Regions from separate parts of the Cryobacterium sp. TMT2-4 genome, predicted to be linked through region 2. Evidence: predicted binding sites of a transcription regulator. Region 2 holds the regulator's gene; the other holds the start of a gene.
The links. Region 2 encodes LexA, which represses DNA repair genes until DNA is damaged. Its sites were predicted from a motif close to TCGAACANNTGTTCGA; they were not measured.
Positions count from the first base shown of each region.

Region 1: a site for LexA is predicted at 6,222-6,237, ahead of E3O54_RS09495 (DNA polymerase III subunit alpha). Genes of this name have one in related genera too.

Region 1 is NZ_SOGE01000030.1:75,155-83,483, forward strand. It holds gene pflB (formate C-acetyltransferase) at 1-208, shown strand, start outside; gene pflA (pyruvate formate-lyase-activating protein) at 249-1,106, shown strand; gene E3O54_RS09485 (transglycosylase domain-containing protein) at 1,214-2,248, shown strand; gene E3O54_RS09490 (heme-binding protein) at 2,208-2,756, opposite strand; gene E3O54_RS09495 (DNA polymerase III subunit alpha) at 2,778-6,182, opposite strand; gene E3O54_RS09500 (AI-2E family transporter) at 6,332-7,471, shown strand; gene E3O54_RS16940 (3-hydroxyisobutyryl-CoA hydrolase) at 7,596-8,329, opposite strand, start outside.
Region 2 is NZ_SOGE01000040.1:29,335-37,663, reverse strand. It holds gene hflX (GTPase HflX) at 1-472, shown strand, start outside; gene E3O54_RS14545 (methylenetetrahydrofolate reductase) at 766-1,761, shown strand; gene metE (5-methyltetrahydropteroyltriglutamate--homocysteine S-methyltransferase) at 1,758-4,100, shown strand; gene lexA (transcriptional repressor LexA) at 4,294-4,998, opposite strand; gene E3O54_RS14530 (LysM peptidoglycan-binding domain-containing protein) at 5,282-5,638, shown strand; gene E3O54_RS14525 (histidinol-phosphate transaminase) at 5,688-6,767, shown strand; gene hisB (imidazoleglycerol-phosphate dehydratase HisB) at 6,794-7,417, shown strand; gene hisH (imidazole glycerol phosphate synthase subunit HisH) at 7,414-8,046, shown strand; gene priA (bifunctional 1-(5-phosphoribosyl)-5-((5-phosphoribosylamino)methylideneamino)imidazole-4-carboxamide isomerase/phosphoribosylanthranilate isomerase PriA) at 8,104-8,329, shown strand, end outside.

The sequences.
Region 1 (8,329 bases), on a different contig from region 2:
GGTCGGCCTCATCGACGCGTTCACGTCGGCAACCGGTTACCACATCAACGTGAACGTGCTCAACCGCGACACTCTCGAAGACGCCATGGCGCACCCGGAGAACTACCCGCAGCTGACGATTCGCGTGTCCGGCTACGCGGTGAACTTCGTCCGCCTGACCCGCGAGCAGCAGATGGATGTCATCAGCCGCACGTTCCACTCGCACTGATCACTGATATCAACGCGGCGACGCTGAGTAGGACGAGACAATGCCAGCAGTAAACCTCGGTCTGCCCAGCGCCGGCGCGGCGATCGCCCTGGTGGACGGTTCATCCGTAAGCAGTGAACAAGCCGAACTGGCTGAACTCCACCACCTCGAAATGGAGGCGATTCACAACGGATCGGTCGCCAGTGTCCACTCGTGGGAACTGGTCACCGCCGTTGACGGTCCCGGCACGCGAATGACACTCTTCCTTTCCGGGTGTCTGCTGCGCTGCCAGTACTGCCACAACCCGGACACCTGGAAGATGAAGGATGGGTTGCTCACCACGCTGGACGACCTCGTCGCCAGGGTCAAGCGCTATAAGGGCGTCTTCGACTCGACCGGCGGAGGGCTGACCATCTCCGGTGGCGAACCGCTCATGCAGCCTGCCTTTGTGACTCGACTCTTCGAGGAGTGCCACAAGCTCGGCGTGCACACCACCCTGGACACCTCCGGGTTCCTGGGCAAGAGCGCGTCGGACACGCTGCTGGACAACCTCGACCTCGTGCTGCTCGACGTCAAGTCCGGCATCCCCGAGACGTACAAAGAGGTGACCGGCCGAGACCTCGCTCCGACGATCGCATTCGGTGACCGCCTGAGCGAGCGGAACATTCCCGTCTGGGCGCGTTTCGTTCTCGTCCCGGGTCTGACCGACGCCGTCGACAACGTCGACGCCGCCGCCGAGATCGTGTCGCGCTGGCCGAACGTGCAGCGCGTCGAGGTTCTGCCCTTCCACCAGATGGGGGAGGACAAATGGGACCGGCTGAACATTCCATACCCGCTGCACGGCTCTCATCCTCCGGATGAGGCACTGCTGGTGCGGGTGAGGGCCCAGTTCGAGGCGCGGGGCTTGACGGTCTTCTAGACGCGAATCAGACTCGAACCAGATGAGGCGTGGCATCTCTAGCGGTGCCACGCCTTTTCTGCGCAGTAAGCCAGAGGATGCCTCCTGCCAACCGCAGAAAAGCCGGAGTGGTTCGACTGATCGGCATTTGCGGGCTCGGTGGCGGACTCGCATTTCTGCTCATCGGAGGGCTGGGCCTCGTGGTTTCGATCACCGTGTTCGAGAGTCTGCCGGGCTACCCGGACATAGAACCGCTCTCCCAGAAGAGCAACACCTACGCCGCCCAGAACGACGGCACGTCCGTGCTGCTGGCCTCTTTCTACGATCAGAACCGCATCGAGGTCGACTGGGACGAGATCAGCCCCTACGCCCGGGATACCGTCATCGCCGCCACCCCCGCCCGCGAGATCAAGAAAATGCGCCTCGCAATCGGGGCGGAGAAGAAATTCCCCCAGAACGACATCCTGCACCAGTACCTCAACATCACCGGTTTCGGCGGCACCGTCTACGGCAACGAGGCCGCGGCGAACTACTACTTCGGCACGACGGCCGCAGAGCTCACCCTGCCGCAGGCCGCGAGCCTGGTGGAGATCGTGGACAACCCGGCCAAGTTCCGCCTCGACAATCCCGGCAGTGAGACCAACGGCTACCCAGTCAACAAGGCAAGCCGGGACTACATCCTGCGCGAGATGGTCGAGCAGGTGAAGATCACCGCAGCGGAATTCCAGGCTGCCGTGGCCACGCCGGTTCAACCGGCCATCCAGGGCACGTTCAACGACAGTTGTCGGGGGCCGCAGAACTATGATCTTCAGAACCGAAACCCGAGAAACGACGCCGGGGAGAGCGGCGGAAACTCCAGCGCGCTCGAGTCCACCCTCGGCTCGATCAATACGGGCTTCATCGGGATGGCGAAGAAACTGGACCTGTGCGGCATCCTTCAGACGGCCGCGGCTTTCGGAGTGCATCGCGCCGACGGCAGCCCGCTCGTGCAGACCGCGGCGGCCGTGATCGGAACGAATGAGGTGGCTCCGCTGACCATGGCCGGTGCCTTCGCGGGCATGGTCTACGCGGCGCGTCGGGTGATGACCGACAACACGGCAGCTCGACGGACAATTCCGACGACTAGGAGATTCCGGAACCGGAACCGGAACCGGAACCGGTGACGGTGACGGCGATGAGCGCTTCGTTGTGCCTGAGGAAGCCCGGCTTCCAGGGTGGGTCGAAGCGGGCGAAATAGGGTCGGCCTGCGAGCAGGAGACCCTCGCGGCTCACCGCGTCGACGAGGAGGGTGCCGTTCTGCGCGAACCTTTCCTCGCTCCAGCCGCCGTTGAAGCGGCGGGCGGCGACCGTGCGCTCGGGGACCTCCTTCGTGCTGACCTGCGCGTCGCGGGGCACGGGCACCTCCGCGGGCGGCATCCCGTCGGGGAGGACGAAGCTGACGGTGTGGCTCTGCGGGGTCGTGGTCTCCTGGATCACGGGCGCGGTCATCGCGAGGCGTGTCGAGGTCTGGTTGTTGCCGCTGATGTATTGGAAGAGCGGCCCGAAGCCGCGGTTGCCGGCCGCGGAGAAGTCCCCGGCCACCTCCACCTGCACCAGCACGGTGCGGGGATAGTGACGCAGTTCGAAGTCGGCGTACTGACGAAGCACGTCGTAGCGCTGTTTCTCGGTCATGGACACCAGTGTAAGCGCGGGTCAGGCGGTGCGTCGGGGCCATAGATGGTGCACATTCGTGGTCGCCATGGCCGCCAGGTCCTCGGCCAGTTCGTCGGCCAGGTCGTGGGCGCGGTCGGCGTTCCGGGCGGCCGCCTCGCCCGCGTGACGCAGCTTGACCCGGCGGGCGACATCCGTGAGATCCCACAGGTTCTCGCCCGTGACGGAGACGCCCTTCGCGCCGGACCGACGGGTGCGGCCGCGCACCAGCAGTTGGCCGGTGTGGAACACCGGGCCGCCGATGCGCTCCTGGGCGTCGTGGAAGAACACGACGTTCGAGACCGGTCCGGTGCCGTCGTCGAGGCTGACGAAGACCACCCGGCGCCCGTTTCGCATCGGCGGCGTGTTCGTGGCTCGGCGCACCCCGGCCAGGAGCACCTCGGTGCCGCCGGGCAGGTTGATCAGCTCGGAGGCCGGCGTAACGCCCAGCTCCGTGAACAGCGGGTAGAACCGGGCCATCTGGTGCCCGGACACCGCCAGGCCCAGATCCCTGAGTTCGAGGTCGGTCTGGCTGCGGCCGCGCAGCTCGAGCGAGGTCACCGCGTTGAACCGGGACCCCTCGTATTCGAGCACCGGCAGAGGCACGTCGAAGGCGAGCTGGTCGTCGTGGATGGTGACCGCTGTGCCGCGGAGAGACTGGATGTGGGCGAGCAGCTCGTGCCGACGGGTGCGGTCGTACCCGATGAAGCTGTCGAGCGCTCCCACCCGGGCGAGCGCCTCGAACGTGCTGCGCCGCGGGCGCACCCGGTCCCGGAAGTCCTGCAGCGAGGTGAACGGCTGGTGGCGCACGATGCGGGCGCGTTCGGCGGCCGTGCAGCCGGAGAGTTCCGGCAGGGCGAGACGGATGCCGCGCCGGCCGCCGTCGGACTGCTCGCCGTCGATCTGCTCCACCCGGTAGTCGAGGGCGCTGTGTTGCACGTCCAGGCCCAGTACCGGCACGCCGAGCAGCCGAGCCTCGGCCACGATCAGGTCTTTCGGCCACATACCGGGGGCGTGGGTGAGGAGTCCGGCCAGGAACACCGCGGGGTGGTGGGTCTTGAGCCAGGCGGACTGGTAGGTGGGCAGGGCGAACGCCGCCCCGTGCGCCTTGGCGAAACCGAAACTGCCGAACCCGGCGAGCACCGTCCAGGCGCGGTCGATCACGGCGGGGGTGAACCCGCGCTCGAGGGCACGCATCCGCACGTACTCCTCGATCCGGGCAAGCTGCTCCGGTTTGCCAAGGTGGCGGCGGAAGACATCCGCTCGGCCGAGCCCGCAGCCGGTGAGTTCGTCGAACAGTCGCATCACCTGCTCGTGGAAGATCACCACACCCTGGGTCTCCCGGAGGAACGGCTCGAACCGAGGGTGGATGTAGTCGGGCATCACCTCCCCATGCCGGGCCTGAAGGTATTTCAGGGGCATGTTGTTCTGCATCGGCCCGGGCCGGAACAGGGAGATCTCCACGGTGAGGTCGTTGAACACCTCGGGCTGCAGCTTGCCGACCAGCTCCATCTGGCCGGGAGATTCGATCTGGAAGATGCCGAGGGTGCGAGTGGAGCGGATCAGTTCGAAGGTGTCCGGGTCGTTCAGTGGGATTCGGTCGAGGTCAATGGTCTCGCCCGACAATCGGTGATGTTCCTCGACGGCGTGGGCCATGGCCGACTGCATGCGCACACCGAGGATGTCCAGCTTGATCAGGCCCATCGGGTCCATGTCGTGCTTGTCGAACTGGGACATGGGCAGCCCCATGCCGGACGCCTGCACCGGGGTGCGGTCGAGCAGGGAGGCGTCGGAGAGGATGACGCCGCAGGGGTGCACGGAGATGTGCCGGGGAAGCCGGTCGAGTTTGGCGGTCAGGTCGACCAGCAGGTCGAGCTGCGAGGAGGCGCGCACCTCGGCGGCCAACGGCTCGAGCTCGGGCTTCTCGGCCAGGGCGCGGCGGAAGTCGCGCGCGTTGAAGCGCCACATCTGCTTGGCCACCGCGGCCACCTGCTCGTGATTCATGCCGAGGGCCAGGCCGGCGTCGCGCACGGCCCCGCGGCCGCGGTAGGCGTTCGTCATGGACATCAGCGACACCCGATCGCTGCCGAAGGTGTCGAAGAGCGTGCGATAGACGTCGTGCCTTCTGGCGGACTCGACGTCGAGGTCGATGTCGGGCAGGGTCTGCCGCTCGGGGGAGAGGAACCGCTCCCAGAGCAGCCCGTTGGAGATGGGCTCGACGGAGGAGGTGTGCAGGGCGTAGTTGAGCACCGAGCCCACCCCGGACCCGCGTGCCTGGATGCGGATGCCCATCTCCCGGATGATGTCCGCCACCCGGGCGACGGTGAGGAAGTAGCCGGCGAAACCGAGGTGCTCCACCGTCTTCAGCTCGTGCACGAGACGTGCGTGCGCAGCATCCGCCAGCGACCGGCCCGCCGGCGACGTGACGGGGTAGCGGTCGTCGATGCCGGCCCGGGCCCGGGCGTGCAGCTCGGTCAGCGGGTCGCCGCTGACGCCGATGATGCGTGCCTCCGGCATGCGCGGGCGACCCAGGCCGATGTCGGAGTCCGGGTCGAGGCTGCACCGCTCGGCAAGCTGCTCGGTGTCGCGGAACAGTCGGTCGACGGCGCCGTCGTCGTGCAGCCCGGCGTCGACGACCATGCGCGCCACCTGCCTCATGGCGACTTCGGGTTTCAGCCAGGCCTGGCCGTTGGTCTGCAGCTGCTCCAGGTTCGCCAGCGCCGTCAGGGTGCGGGCCGCGTCGGCCAGGTCGGCGGTGACGGCCTCGTCGGGGGTTCCGTAGCGCACGGCGTTGGTGAGCACGGCGGGCAGCGCGGCGTGCTCGAAGAGGGCGAGCATGCGGGTGGCCGGCGTCACGCTGCCGGGAGTCCCCGGCGCCGCCAGATGGCAGACGATTTCACCCACCACCGACTGCGGCGGCAGGGCGCGCAGCCACGCGGTGAGGCAGGCCCCGGCCGCGTCGGTGTCGCGGCGCTCGACCGATTGGCCCACATCGGAGGTAGGGCCGAGCAGCACGGTGAGGCAGCGCAGTCCGGCCAGCTCGGCGAGGTGCGAGCGGGCGATGCTGGGGCGCCCCGACGCGCTGTGCGCGGCGCTGTTGTGGGCGGCGCTGACCGCGCGGCAGAGGGCCGCATAGCCACGACCGTTCATATCACCATGGGCGAGCACCACGATCCGGCCCAACGGATGCCCGTCGTCGTCGTGCACCGCGAGGTCGGCGCCCAGCCCCGGCCGGATACCCGCGGCCGCGCAGGCGCGCACGTGCTTGACCGCGCCGTAGAGACCGTCCCGGTCGGTGAGGGCCAGGAAGGAGCCGTTCTGCGCCTGCGTCTGCTCCACCAGCGCCTGGGGGAGTGTGACCCCGAAGTGCGTGGAGTAGGCGCTCGCGACGTGGAGGTGTGCGAACATGTGTGTACTCCTCTGGCGGGCAGGTCGACGGGTGATAGATAGAACAAATGTTCGATGTAGGGAGTGTACGTCACACGGCCGACACGCGCTACCGGCAGTCTGGCTAGGCTTGGTGGCTCAGCCGTCGTTCGCCTCGTTTGGAGATCCCCATGACCACGCCCACTTCGTCCTGGACGGACTATCTCGGCCGGGCCGCCATCCGCTCCGGTCAGGCCCTGCTGGTCCTCGCCCTGCTGGTGGTGGCCATCTACGGGATCACGCAGCTCAAGCTGGTCTTCACCCCGCTCCTGATCGCCCTGATCGTGGCGTCGGCGCTGCGCCCCTTCATGCGGTTCCTGCTGGCCCGCGGGGCGAACGAATCCCTTGCTGCGGCGATCACCCTGATCTTGAGCGTCGCGGTCTTCGGTGGCGTCGTCACCCTCGTGGTGTTCGGCATCCGCGGCGAGTGGGACACCCTCTTCACCTCGGCCAGCGAGGGGCTCGACAGCCTGCAGGAACTGCTCACCAGCGGCACGCTGCCGATCGATTCCGCTCAGATCGATTCGGTGCGCGAATCGGTCATCGACTTCGCCACCAGCAGCCAGTTCGGGTCCGGGGCCCTGGTCGGGGTCTCCGTGGCCGCCGAGATCGTGGCCGGCGTGGTGCTCGGCCTCGTCGTGCTCTTCTATTTCCTGAAGGACGGCCCCCGCATTTGGAGCTTCCTCATCCAGCCGCTCGCCGGCAAGCGGCACGAGCGGGCCGTACGCGTCGGCGTGAGCAGCGTCGAGGTATTCGGCAACTACGTGCGCGGCACGGCGATCGTCGCGTTCGTCGACGCCCTGTTCATCGGGATCGGACTGTGGATCCTGCAGGTTCCGCTGGCGCTGCCGCTCGCCGTCATCGTCTTCGTCGGCGCGTTCATCCCCATCGTCGGGGCGACGGCCGCCGGCATCCTGGCCGCACTGGTGGCCCTCGTCACGAACGACCTGACCACCGCCATCATCGTGGTCACGATCGTGGTCGCAGTCAACCAGCTCGAGGGCAACTTCCTGTCCCCGGTGGTGCTCGGCAAGTCACTGCGCCTGCACGGCCTCGTGATCCTGCTGGCACTGACGGCCGGCACGATCCTGGGCGGCATCGTCGGCGCGGTCATCTCGGTGCCGATCGCCGCCGTGGGCTGGGCCGTCATCAAGGCCTGGAACGCTCCCACGCCGCCAGTTCCGGTCGCGTCGGTTCCGGTGCCGCCGGTCGCGCCGGTTGAATCGGCCCCGCCTGCCCCGCCGCTCGGGGCGGCCGGCGCGACACCCTAGCCGATGCGCGCCAGGTTCGGTGTTGAACCAATTCGACGGAGATTCTCGTTCACAACTGCCTTTTCGGAGTTTTCAGGGCCGATTCGGGCAGAATCTCCGTCGAATTCGTTCGGGCGAGCGGTGATCAGCTGAAGGCGGAGATGCCGGTCACGGCCCGGCCGACCAACAGCGCGTTGATCTCGTAGCTGCCCTCGTAGGAGTAGATCGCCTCGGCGTCGGCGAAGATCTTGGCCATCTCGTACCGGGTGCTGATGCCGTTGCCGCCGAGCAGACCGCGGCCCAGGGCCACCGTTTCGCGCATCCGGGTCGTGCAGGTCGCCTTCGCGAGGGCCGCCTGGTCCATCGTGAGCCGCCCGCTCTCCTGCAGTCGCGCCATCTGCACCATCAGCGACAGCGACAAGGTGGCGTTGCCGATCATGCGGGAGAGCTGCTCCTGCACCAGCTGGAAGGATGCGATGGGCATGCCGAACTGGCGCCGCTCCAGCGCATAGGCGCGGGCCACGTCGAAGGCGGCGAGCTGCTGGCCGACCGCCTGCCACGACACCCAGATCCGCGAGTTCCGGAGCAGCACGTTCGTGTCCTGAAAGCTCCGGCTGCCCGGCAGCCAGTTCGTGTACGGGATCCGCACCTCCGTGAGGGTGATGTCGGCGTTCTGCACGATCCGCACCGCGATCTTGTTCTCGATCGGGGTGGCCGTGAACCCGGGCCGCTCCGTCTCGACGATGAATCCTTTGATCTGCCCGTCCGCGGTGTCCCGGGCCCAGACCAGCACGTAGTCGGCCATGGCGCCGTTGCCGATCCAGCGTTTGGTGCCGTTGAGCACCCACTCGTCGCCGCTGCGGGTGGCCGTGGTCTCCA
Region 2 (8,329 bases):
GTTCCGGTCCACCCTCGAGGAGGTCGCCGACGCCAACGTCATCGTGCACGTCGTCGACGGCTCGCATCCTGACCCGGCGAGCCAGCTTGCCACAGTGCGCGAGGTCATCGCCGAGGTCGGCGCCCGGGAGATCCCGGAGGTCGTCGTCTTCAACAAGAGCGACCTGATCAGCGATGATGACGGGCTCGTGCTGCGCGGACTCTGGCCGAAGGGCATTTTCGTCTCGGCCCGCACCGGCGAGGGCATCGAGGAACTGCTCGCGACCATCTCGGACCTGCTGCCGCGGCCGTCGATCAGGCTCGAGTTGCTCATCCCCTACGAGCGGGGCGACCTGATCGCGGTGCTGCACGATCAGGGCACGGTGCTGTCCACCGAGTACGCCGAGACCGGCACCCGGGTTACGGCTCTGGTGACTGATGAGATTCGGGCGCTGTTCGAGCCGTTCGCCGTGCCGCCGGCCGTCACCGGCTGACCCGCCGGCTTCGCTCCGCGTACCTCGGCAGGCCTTCGCCTGCCGATGTCCGCACTCCTCCGGCCTGTCTGAGCCGCTCCGGCGCCAGCTGATGACATATTCGGTCACAGACCTGCCGGGCACCGGGCGTGCTTGTTAGAGTCTTCTCAATCGTTGCCGCCGGTCTCCTGACCGGCGGCATGGAGCGACAGCCGAGCCCGGCACCCGCCCGCGAACGCCCGCCTGGCTTGCCGGGCGGTCCGCGGTCGCCCGGCCCCCGGTGACTGACACTGGCAACTGTCGAATGAGGAGCAATGCCCCACACCTCGGATCCTGCATGCCGGAAAATCCCGTTCTCATTCGAGTTGTATCCGCCCACATCGGATGCTGCCACCTCCGTGCTGCACGCCACTATCGAGCGGCTGGCCGCGGCCGGCCCGGAATTCATTTCGGTCACCTACGGTGCGAACGGCTCCTCCCGGCGCTCCTCCCTGGACGTGCTCACCCACATCCTGCGCACCACCACCGTGGACCCGCTGGCCCACCTCACCTGCGTGGGCTCGTCCAACGCGGAATCGAGCCAGCTGATCCGGGAGTTTCTGGACGCCGGGGTGCGGAGCTTCCTGGCCCTGCGTGGCGACCCGCCGGAAGGCATTCGGGAGGGTGAGGCCTTCCTCGGCGACCTGGGCAGCGCCGCGGAACTGGTGCAGCTGATCCACCGGGTGCAGGCCGAGCGGGTGCCGTACCGCGAGGCCGTGATCCCGGGACTCCCTGCCGCCCGCACGATCAAGCGGGAACGGGAGAAGGTACGCATCGCCGTGGCCGCCTTCCCGAACGGCCACCCGCGCTCCCGGTCGGCCACCCAGGACATCGACGCGCTCCTGGCCAAGCAGGCCGCCGGCGCCAACCTGGCGATCACGCAACTCTTCTTTCACGCCGACCACTACCTCAGCTTCATCCTGCGAGCCCGTGCCGCCGGGGTCGAATTCCCGATCCTGCCCGGGATCATGCCGGTCACGAGCCCGGCCCGCCTGCGCCGCATCCTCGAGTTGTCCGGCGAGGAACTGCCGTCCGAGCTGGCGATCGCGCTCGAGGTGGAGCCGACGAAGGAAGGCCAGCGTGAGATCGGCATCCGTCAGGCCACCGAACTGGCCCGGCAACTCATCGCCGGCGGTGCCCCCGGGCTGCACCTCTACGCCTTCAACCAGCACGAGACCGTGCTCGCCGTGCTCGACGGCTGCGGTCTGCTCACCCCCACCCTGCCTGCTTCCGCACTGCCTGCCCCTCACCCCGTCAAGGAGAACTCATGACCCACACTTCCGCCTTTCCCGCCTTTCCCGCCGGCACCATCCTGGGCTACCCGCGCATCGGGCCGCGCCGCCAACTGAAGAAGGCCGTCGAAGCGTTCTGGGCCGGATCGGTCAGCGCCGACGAGCTCGAAGCGACCGCGGCCGCCCTGCGCCAGAGCACCAGGAAGCGCCTCGTGCAGCTGGGACTCGGCCGGGACGACTCGTCCATCCCGGAATCCTTCTCCTACTACGACCAGATGTTGGATGCCCTGAGCACGGTGGGCGCCGTCCCCGCCCGGTTCGCGCATCTGCGGGGCGCGGACGGCCACCTCGACCTGGCCGGCTACTTCACCCTCGCCCGCGGCGAAGGGGAGAATCCGCCGCTGGAGATGACCAAATGGTTCGACACCAACTACCACTACCTGGTGCCGGAGATCGGCCCCGAGACCGAGTTCACCCTCGCCGGCACCCGCCTGGTGCGCGAGTTCGAGGAGGCGAAGGCGGCCGGATTCCTGACCCGGCCCGTCATCGTCGGCCCGGTCACCTTCCTGCTGCTGAGCAAGCCCAGCGACGAGGCCCCGGCCGGATTCAGTCCGCTTGACCGCCTCGACGACCTTGTGCCGGTCTACGCCGCCCTCCTGCAGCGGCTGCGCGCCGCTGGAGCCGAATGGGTGCAGCTCGACGAGCCTGCCCTGGTCAGCGAGAGCATCGACATCCCGAGAACGGATGCCCTCGCCGGCCTCCGCTTCGCCTACAACACCCTCGGCGCCCTCGCCGAGCGTCCCGCCCTGTTTGTCGCCGCGCCGTACGGCAGCCTCGACGACGCCCTACCCGTTCTTGCCATCACCCCGGTGGAAGCCATCGGGCTTGACCTCGTGCGGGGAAGCGTGCCGGCGGAGACCCCCGGACTAAACACGACCACTCTCGTGGCCGGCGTCATTGACGGCCACAATATCTGGCGCGGCGACCTGGCCGCCGCTTTCGACACGGCGGCCGGCCTGGTCCGCCTCTCGCCGCGGATCTCGGTTTCCACCTCTACCTCGCTGCTGCACGTTCCCCACGACGTCGACGACGAATCGGCGCTGGACGACGACCTGAAGACCTGGCTGGCCTTTGCGGATCAGAAGGTCGCGCAGGTTGCCACACTCGCCCGCGGCCTCAGTCTGGGTCGCCGTGCCATCGAGATCGACCTCTCTGCGGCCTCCGCGGCCCTCGACGCGCGGGGGGTGGCTCCCGGAGTCCACGATGGCGCCGTTCGGGTGCGCGCCGACGCGCTCGCTCCGGGCGACTTCACCCGGGGCGCCTACGCAGCCCGAGTGGCAGCCCAGGAGATGGCCCTCGGGCTGCCGTTCCTGCCGACGACCACGATCGGATCCTTCCCGCAGACCGGGGACATCCGTCGGGCCAGGGCGCAGCTGGTACGGGGGGTGCTGAGCACCGCGGACTACCGGGACCTGATGCGCGCCGAAATCCGTCGGGTCGTCTCGCTGCAGGAAGACATCGGCCTCGACGTGATCGTGCACGGGGAGCCGGAACGCAACGACATGGTGCAGTACTTCGCCGAGAACCTGGACGGCTTCGCGGTCACCGAGAACGGCTGGGTGCAGTCCTATGGCAGCCGGTGCGTGCGCCCGTCGATCCTCTGGGGTGACGTGTCCCGGCCGCGGCCCATCACGGTCGAGTGGTCGGCGTTCACGCAGGGGCTGACGCCCAAGCCCGTCAAGGGGATGCTCACCGGTCCGGTCACGATCCTCGCGTGGTCGTTCGTGCGCGACGACCAGCCGCTGGGCGAGACGGCCAGGCAGGTGGCCCTGGCCCTCCGGGACGAGATCGCCGACCTGGAGTCGGCCGGCATTCAGATCGTCCAGGTCGACGAGCCCGCGCTGCGGGAGCTGCTGCCGTTGAAGCAGAAGGACCAGGCGGAATACCTCGACTGGTCGGTGGGGTCCTTCCGCCTGGCGACGGCCGGTGCGGCCGCGGCCACCCAGATCCACACCCACCTCTGCTACTCGGAGTTCGGGGTGGTCATCGACGCGATCCGCAACCTGGACGCCGATGTGACCAGCATCGAGGCGGCACGCTCTCGCATGGAGGTGGTGGGCGATATCCGGTCCCAGGGCTTCGACCACGGTATCGGCCCGGGAGTGTGGGACATCCACTCGCCGCGTGTGCCGAGCGTGTCCGAACTCACCGACCTGCTCGAGCGCGCCGCGGCGGCCATCCCGGCCACCCGGCTCTGGGTGAACCCCGACTGCGGCCTCAAAACCCGCGGCTACACCGAAACCGTCCAGTCCCTGCACAACATGCTCGCCGCCACCCGCATCCTCCGCGCCCGCCTGACCTCCTCCGTCTCCGCCTGACCCCGCCTCCACCCACACAAAAGCCGGGCACGACACCAAGAACAGTGTTCGTGCCCGGCCCACAAGACCCGGCTCACAAGACCCGACCGAAATAACCATGGTGACTCAACACTCGCGCGTCTCCACGACGCTGGTCGAAACCGTCGAGACCAAGAGTCCGCCTGAAATGCTGATGTGCTTGACTGCTGATGCCCTAAACCGACCGCAGCACTGCCACAACCTTCCCCAGAATCTCGGCGTGATCGCCGACGATGGGTTCGAAGTTGGTGTTGCGGGGCAGCAGCCAGGTGTGCCCGTCGCGCTGGCGGAAGACCTTGACGGTTGCCTCGTTGTCGAGCATGGCTGCAACGATTTCACCGTTTTCGGCGGTCTTCTGCTGCCGCACGACGACCCAGTCGCCGTCCATTATGGCGGCGTCGATCATCGATTCGCCCGACACCTTGAGCATGAACAGGTCGCCCTTGCCCACCAGCTGGCGGGGTAGCGGGAAAATCTCGTCGATCTGCTGTTCGGCGGTGATCGGGATGCCGGCGGCGATGCGACCGACGAGCGGAACCATGGCGGCGTCGCCGACCTGCACTCCGGTGTGGAAACTTTCCGAGGCTCCGGCCGTCGTGTCTTCGGGCGACTGCGGAATCTCGATGAGCACCTCCAGTGCTCGGGGACGGTTCGGGTCTCGGCGGAGGTAACCGCTCAGTTCCAGCTGGTTGAGCTGGTGGGTGACGCTCGACAGTGACGACAGGCCGACGGCGTCGCCGATCTCGCGCATGCTCGGCGGATAGCCGCGTTGGCTGACCGAGCGCTGGATGACGTCGAGGATGGCGAGCTGCTTCTCGCTGAGGCTCTTGCGCCGTCTGGTGCCGCCCTTGTCGCGGGGACCGCTGGTGTTCTGTGCCACGTTCGTCGCTCCTCGTTTTGATTGATGCGCTGGCAGCAAGCAGCGAATGCCGCCGATTCACGCGAATGTCGGGGGTGCCTGATTGAGTGTCAATCAACAATCGAAACTGTATCCGCGTTGAGCTCATTAAACAAACATGTATTCGAGTGCGTCGGAACAAATATTTCAGAAACTACCGAATAAAGCTTGATTGTTCGAATAATCGAATATACATTCGGAACATAAGTTCGCATCCGGCTCTCCCGGCCGAGAGTCGGATGCGTCTTCTCACAGGAGGTTTCACATGAGCACTGCACTTGAACGAGGCGCCCCCATCGCGACCGGACGCACCCGGCTCCGACTCACCCGGCGCGGTCGCGTCGTTTTCACGTCCCTGGCTGCCTTTCCGCTCGTGGCCGTGGCCCTGGCCGTCGCCCTCAACGGAGGCATCGCCGCCGCCGAGAACTCGACCGTCGCTCACGTGGCCTCGGCCTTCGACTACGTCACCATCAAGTCGGGGCAGTCGCTCTGGCAACTTGCCGAGACAATCGCGCCCACGTCCGATCCGCGCGAGGTGATCGCCGAGATTGTGAGCCTCAATCAGCTGCCGTCCGACAGCGTGCAGCCCGGTCAGCGGCTGGCGCTTCCGAACGACCTGTGAACTACCCGCGGCGAGCCCCCGCCGGTCTCACCCCGGTAATATTGGGGGAGTGACCAGTCTCAACGATCTGCCCCTTCGCGATAATCTGCGCGGACTCACTCCCTATGGGGCGCCGCAGTTGCACGTGCCGGTGGCTCTCAACGTGAACGAGAACACCCACGGCATCCCGGCTGAGGTGGCGCAGGACATCGTGGCGGCGTTGGCCGTGGCGGTCACGACCGTGAACCGATACCCCGATCGGGAGTTCACCGAGCTGCGGGATTCCCTCGCCCGTTATCTCGGTCACGGCCTCACCCGAAAGAACATCTGGGCCGCCAACGGTTCCAACGAGGTTCTTCAGCAGGTGCTGCAGGCCTTCGGCGGCCCGGGTCGGTCCGTGCTCGGCTTCGCGCCGACCTACTCCATGTACCCTCTGCTGGCCTCCGGCACCGGTACCCGCTGGATCGCGGGCGGTCGTGACGCAAAGTTCGAACTCTCCCCGGCCACGGCGCTCGAGTGGGTCGACCGGGTTGCCCCTGACCTCGTCTTCCTCTGCTCGCCGAACAACCCCACCGGCACGCCCCTGTCCCTGGAAACGATCGCGGCCGTCTACGATGCGAGCGACGGCATCGTTGTCGTCGACGAGGCGTACGCCGAGTTCGGGACGGATGACGCGCCAACCGCCCTGAGCCTGCTTCCCGGCCGGGAGCGCCTGCTGGTGTCCCGCACCATGAGCAAGGCGTTCGCCTTCGCCGGTGTGCGCGTCGGCTATCTGGCCGCCGATCCCGCCGTGACGGATGCCCTCCGCCTGGTTCGTCTGCCCTACCACCTGTCCGCGCTCACCCAAGCTGCCGCGGTCGCCGCGCTCGTCCACACGCCCGCGATGCTTGCCATGGTCGACGACATCCGCGGGCAGCGGGACCGCATCGTGAGCGAACTGGCCCGGCTTGGCTACACTCCGCTGCGCAGTGCGAGCAACTTCGTGCTGTTCGGCGGCGTTGAGGACCCTCGGGCCACCTTCGAGGCGCTGCTGGCGGAAGGCATCCTTGTGCGCGACGTCGGCATCCCGGGCCACCTGCGGGTCAGCGCCGGCACCGAGGCCGAGACCACGGCGTTCCTCGACGCCCTCGAGGCGCTTGGGCGGCCGTGAACGGCGCGGGCCAATAAACTAGTCGTATGAGCTTCTCTTTCGCGACCACCTCGCCCCGTTTCGCCCACCTGCAGCGCGAGACCAGCGAGTCGAGCATCGACCTGTCGCTCAATCTCGACGGCACCGGTGAGTCGGACATCCAGACGTCGGTCCCGTTCTTCGATCACCTGCTCACGGCCTTCGCGAAACACTCGTTGACCGACCTCACCGTGCGCGCCCGCGGCGATATCGAGATCGATGTGCACCACACGGTCGAGGACGTCGGCATCTTGCTCGGCCAGGCGATCAAGCAGGCTCTCGGGGACAAATCCGGCATCTCCCGCTACGGTGACGCCGTCGTGCCGCTCGACGAGGCCCTCGTACAGGCCGTCGTCGACATTTCCGGGCGCCCCTACCTCGTGCACCAGGGCGAGCCGGCCGGTTTCGAGTTCCACCTGATCGGCGGCCACTTCACCGGCTCCATGGTGCGCCACGTGTTTGAGGCTATCGCCTTCAACGGCGGCCTCACGGTGCACGTCACCGTGCAGGGCGGCCGCGACCCGCACCACATCGCCGAAGCCGAATTCAAGGCGTTCGCCCGCGCGTTCCGCCAGGCGAAGGCGCTCGACCCGCTGGTGTCCGGCGTCCCCTCGACCAAGGGTGCGCTGTGACCAGCGTCGTTGTCTTCGACTACGGCACCGGAAACGTGCACTCCGCCGTCAAGGCACTCGAACTCGCCGGGGCCGAGGTGACGCTGACCGGCGACCGCCGTCAGGCGCTTGAGGCCGACGGGCTCGTCGTGCCCGGCGTGGGCGCGTTCAGCGCCGTCATGCAGGCTCTGAAGGCGGTGCACGGCGACGAGATCATCGACCGCCGGATCGCGGGCGGACGCCCGGTGCTGGGCATCTGCGTGGGCATGCAGATCATGTTCGAGCACGGCGTCGAACGCGGCGTGGACACGGAGGGGCTGGGCGAATGGCCCGGCACCGTGACGCAGCTGACGGCGCCGGTGCTGCCGCACATGGGCTGGGACACGGTCACGCCGGGGGAGGGCTCGACGCTGTTCCATGGCCTCGAGCAGGAGCGCTTCTACTTCGTGCACTCCTACGCCGCCCAGGAATGGTCCCTCGACGTCATGCCGCCGTTCCCGAAACCGATTCTCACCTGGTCCGAGCACGGACAACCTTTCCTGGCCGCCATCGAGAACGGACCGCTTACCGCCACCCAGTTCCACCCGGAGAAATCCGGTGAGGCAGGCATCCGTCTGCTCCATAACTGGCTCGGCACAGTCAAGAACTGACCTTGACTTTTCCCTGACTGACTTGGTCGCCGCGACCATTCCCAACCGAGGACACCCATGACTGTGCATACCCCTTCCCTCCGTCTCGTTCTGCTGCCCGCCGTGGATGTGGCCGACGGCAAGGCCGTTCGCTTGACCCAGGGCGAAGCCGGCACCGAGACCAACTACGGCGACCCCGTCGACGCGGCACTTGACTGGGCCCGCCAGGGCGCCGAGTGGATCCACCTCGTCGACCTCGACGCGGCCTTCGGTCGCGGCAACAACACGGATGTCATCCGCACTG